DNA from 2 places in the Succinispira mobilis DSM 6222 genome. Region 1 is predicted to be linked to the other one. Evidence: riboswitches for the same ligand, from Rfam matches in the RefSeq annotation. Region 1 holds a riboswitch; the other holds the start of a gene.
The links. A riboswitch is a leader RNA that binds a small molecule or an ion and turns the genes downstream of it on or off. The one in region 1 is predicted to bind S-adenosylmethionine.
Positions count from the first base shown of each region.

Region 1 (2,203 bases):
GTAAAAATCGAGCCCGCTCCTTTGGGCAAATACTTATCTGCTTTAGTTTTTTGCTCACTATTAGGTAAGCTAGAGTAGTTCACCCAACTAACGGCTGAATTTTTTTGCAGATATTGAGCTATTTCTAAGGCGTTTTTCACATGTTTTTGCATTCTTAAGGGTAAAGTTTCTATTCCTAAAAGAATTAAAAAAGCATTAAAAGGACTAATTGTTGCGCCAAAATCACGCAAAATCTGAACTCGCAAACGAGTTATAAATGCAGCTGCACCAATGTCAACTGCGTAATTTATACCTTGATAACTTGGATCGGGCTGACTTAAAAGTGGAAATTTATTGGAATTCCAATCGAATTTTCCTGCATCAACTACTACACCACCCATAGCTACCCCATGTCCACCTAAAAATTTTGTGGCGGAATGAATTACAATATCGGCACCAAAATCTATGGGCTTTAATAAGTACGGTGTCACAAAAGTAGCATCTACCATAAGTGGTATCCCGTTTTTGTGTGCTAGTTTAGCCACACCTTCTATATCTAAAACATCTCCACTAGGATTACCTAATGCTTCAGCATAAACTAACTTGGTTCTTTCTGTTATCGCCGCAGCAAAGTTTTCTAATTCACTAGCATCAACAAATTTAACTTTTATTCCTAACCGCGGTAAATTATAAGCAAATAAATTGTAGGTACCACCGTATAAACTAGCAGAGCTAACAATTTCATCTCCCGACTCAAGAATATTTAAAATTGCACCAATAATTGCTGCCTGTCCAGAAGCAAATGCAATTGCTCCTATTCCGCCTTCTAATGTTGCAATTCTTTTCTCTAACACATCAGTAGTCGGATTGCTAATCCGTGTATAGATGTAGCCATTTGCTTTTAAACTAAATAAATCAGCAGCATGTTGCGTATCTTGAAAATTATAAGCAGTTGTTTGATATATTGGTACAGCTCTAGCCCCAGTTGTAGGGTCTGGAATTTGTCCGGCATGAATAGCCAAAGTTTCTATTCCAGCATTTTCTAATAAACTCATAATAAAATCCCCCCAAATATTTTAGTAACAAAAAGAAATTAAAAAGCTCTTCCCGCGAGGAAAGAGCTTTTATTCCGCTTTCCTCTCATCTTCCAGGAAATTATCCTGCTGGATTTAGCACCTTTCGCATTGCGATGGTTGCCGGGTTTCATCGGGCCAGTCCCTCTACCACTCTCGATAAGAGTTCTATATTCTTCTGTTATTTTCTATATATTACATTGCCGAGATATTTTTGTCAACTATTTTATTTTAAGTTGCGTCTACTCATCATTAGTAATACTTTTGTTTCCTTCCAGTAAACCTTTTGTGTTTTCTTATATTTAAATTTAAATTTCGTTGAAAACTACAGCATTTCTAAGAAATGCGAACCTAATTCATTAAATCGGCATTTTAAAATAAAAAACATCCAATTTAAAAAGATTTATTGACGAAATATAAATTAATCTGTACAATAATATCATCACGCAAATTTTTGTTCGTGGTGATTTTTTATGTATAGAGGAGCCGCGCAATAATGAAACTACAAACGCCTTATTATCTTTTAGATGAAAACAAGCTCCTAGCTAATATGCTAGTTATTGATAAAATTAATAAACTATCAGGAGCTAAATGTGTACTAGCATTGAAATGTTTTTCAACTTGGAGCGTATTTAACCTGATGCGCCCCTATATGGCTGGTACCACTTCAAGTTCTTTATATGAAGCCAAACTTGGGCATGAAGAGTTTGGTGGCGAAACCCATGCTTATTGTGTTGGTTATTCTAAAGAAGATCTATTAGAAATACGTAAATTTGCTGATAAAGTAATTTTCAATTCTATTTCTCAGTTAGAAACTTATTATGAACTTGTAGCTGACAAAAAAATCGGCTTACGTGTCAATCCTGGTATTAGTAATTCTGGCTTTGATTTAGCTAATCCAACACGCAAATTTTCTCGCTTAGGTATTTTAGATAAAAATTTAATAGCCAAGCAATTATCTAAAATTGATGGTCTTATGTTTCATTACAACTGCGAAAATGCTGATTTCAACTCTTTTTCTGAGCAACTCGATTATTTAGGCGAGACTTATGGCGAATTTTTATTTAAACTTAATTGGATAAGTTTAGGTGGAGGCATTTATTTCACTAAAGCCGGCTATCCTATTGAAGCTTTTTGCAATAAACTGAAAG
Region 1 is NZ_KB913028.1:1,379,555-1,381,757, forward strand. Features, by position in the region: gene SUCMO_RS0106525 (O-acetylhomoserine aminocarboxypropyltransferase/cysteine synthase family protein) at 1-1,034, opposite strand, end outside; SAM riboswitch class I at 1,117-1,218, opposite strand; gene nspC (carboxynorspermidine decarboxylase) at 1,549-2,203, shown strand, end outside.

Region 2 (2,203 bases), 630 kb from region 1:
TATGTATGAGCACCCGATAACTAAAGCAAATTTACAGAAATTACTGGATCTAGGTTATAAAGTTTTGCCAGCCGCTGAAGGTCATCTAGCTTGTGGTACGAGCGGCGCCGGACGTCTGCCTGAACCTCAAGCAATTGTTGAATATCTCGAACAAACTATTGTTGCAGCTCAAGACCTAGCTGGTTTAAATATTCTAGTAACTGCCGCTGGGACGCGCGAAGCGATCGACCCCGTTCGCTATATCAGTAATCATTCTAGCGGTAAAATGGGCTATGCTATAGCCCAAGCGGCTATAGCTCGCGGTGCACAGGTTACATTAATTTCAGGTCCCAGCAATCTTCCTGTGCCTGCTAAAGTTAATTTTATTGCTGTAGACAGCGCTAGGGAAATGCATGCTGCGGTTTTAGATTATTTTACCCAAGCCGATATTGTAATTAAGGCTGCGGCGGTTGCTGATTATCGCCCCAAAGAAGTCAGCTCTCAAAAAATAAAAAAACAAGCTGATGCTAATTTAACTATTGTTTTAGAGAAAAATCCTGATATCCTGGCCGATCTTGGGCAAAAGAAAACCAAACAATTTTTGGTTGGTTTTGCGGCCGAAACTAATGATTTAATTAGTAATGCCCAAGAAAAATTACGCAAGAAAAATCTTGATATGATTGTCGCTAATGATGTAACCTTAAGTGGGGCTGGGTTTAATGCCGATACCAACATCGTTAAATTGCTCTATCCCGATGGAGAAATTTGTTCCTTAGAACAAATGAGCAAAACTAAAGTAGCAAACATTCTTCTCGACTGCATCTTGGCGAAAAGAAAAATCTAGCTTGCAAAATCTATTTTTTTCCAGTATAATCTATGCTGTAAGTAAATATTGTACTCATCAAGAGTTAGCTGAGGGAATGGCCCGATGAAGCTGCGGCAACCATGATTTTTATCAAACGGTGCCAATTCCTGCTATTATATAGCAAGATGGGAAATAGATAACTAAATCTAACTCCCATTTTTGGGAGTTTTTATTTTTTCTTATTACAATTAAGGAGTGATACTTTTTTATGTCAAAAATGAAACGACTATTTACCTCTGAATCTGTTACTGAAGGACATCCTGATAAAATAGCCGACCAAATTTCTGATTCTGTTTTAGATGCGATTTTGGCTCAAGATCCAGAAGCTCGTGTTGCTTGCGAAACTTTAGTTACTACTGGCCAAGTTCACGTAGTTGGCGAAATCACAACATCTTGCTATGTTGATATTCCTAAAGTAGTTCGCAAAACTATTGTTGACATCGGTTATGACCGTGCAAAATATGGTTTTGATGGTGAAACTTGCGGTATTTTAGTTTCTATTGATGAACAATCTGCAGATATTGCTATGGGTGTAGATAAATCTTTAGAAGCTAAACAAGGTGAACAAGATTACATCGAAGCTATTGGCGCTGGCGACCAAGGCATGATGTTTGGTTATGCTAGTAATGAAACCCCTGAATTTATGCCTTTACCAATTTCTTTAGCCCACAAATTAGCTTTACAACTTACTAAAGTTCGTAAAGATGGCACTTTACCTTATCTTCGCCCTGATGGTAAAACTCAAGTTACTGTAGAGTACGAAGATGATAAACCAGTACGTGTAGATACAATTGTTATTTCTACTCAACACGGTCCTGAAGTTTCTTTAGAACAAATTGCTAAAGATCTTAAAGAACTAGTAATTCTTCCTGTAGTAGATGCAAACTTACTAGATGAAAATACTAAATACTACATTAATCCAACAGGCCGCTTTGTTGTTGGTGGACCACAAGGTGATTCTGGTCTTACAGGCCGTAAAATAATTGTAGATACTTATGGCGGTATGGCTCGTCATGGTGGCGGTGCTTTCTCAGGTAAAGATCCAACAAAAGTAGATCGCTCTGCAGCTTATGCAGCTCGTTATGTAGCTAAAAACATCGTTGCTGCTGGTCTAGCTGACAAATGCGAAATCCAACTAGCTTATGCTATTGGTATCGCTAAACCAGTTTCTGTTTTAGTAGATACTTTTGGTACAGCTAAAATTTCTGAAGAAAAAATTGCCCAACTAGTACAAAAACATTTTGATTTGCGTCCAGCTGGCATTATCAAAGCTCTTGATCTTCGTCGCCCAATTTACAAGCAAACTGCTGCTTATGGACACATGGGCCGTACTGATATTGAACTTCCTTGGGAAAAGCT
Region 2 is NZ_KB913028.1:2,007,967-2,010,169, forward strand. Features, by position in the region: gene coaBC (bifunctional phosphopantothenoylcysteine decarboxylase/phosphopantothenate--cysteine ligase CoaBC) at 1-823, shown strand, start outside; SAM riboswitch class I at 875-976, shown strand; gene metK (methionine adenosyltransferase) at 1,053-2,203, shown strand, end outside.
Region 2: linked by a shared signal. The riboswitch ahead of metK (methionine adenosyltransferase) and the one ahead of SUCMO_RS0106525 (O-acetylhomoserine aminocarboxypropyltransferase/cysteine synthase family protein) in region 1 are both predicted to bind S-adenosylmethionine.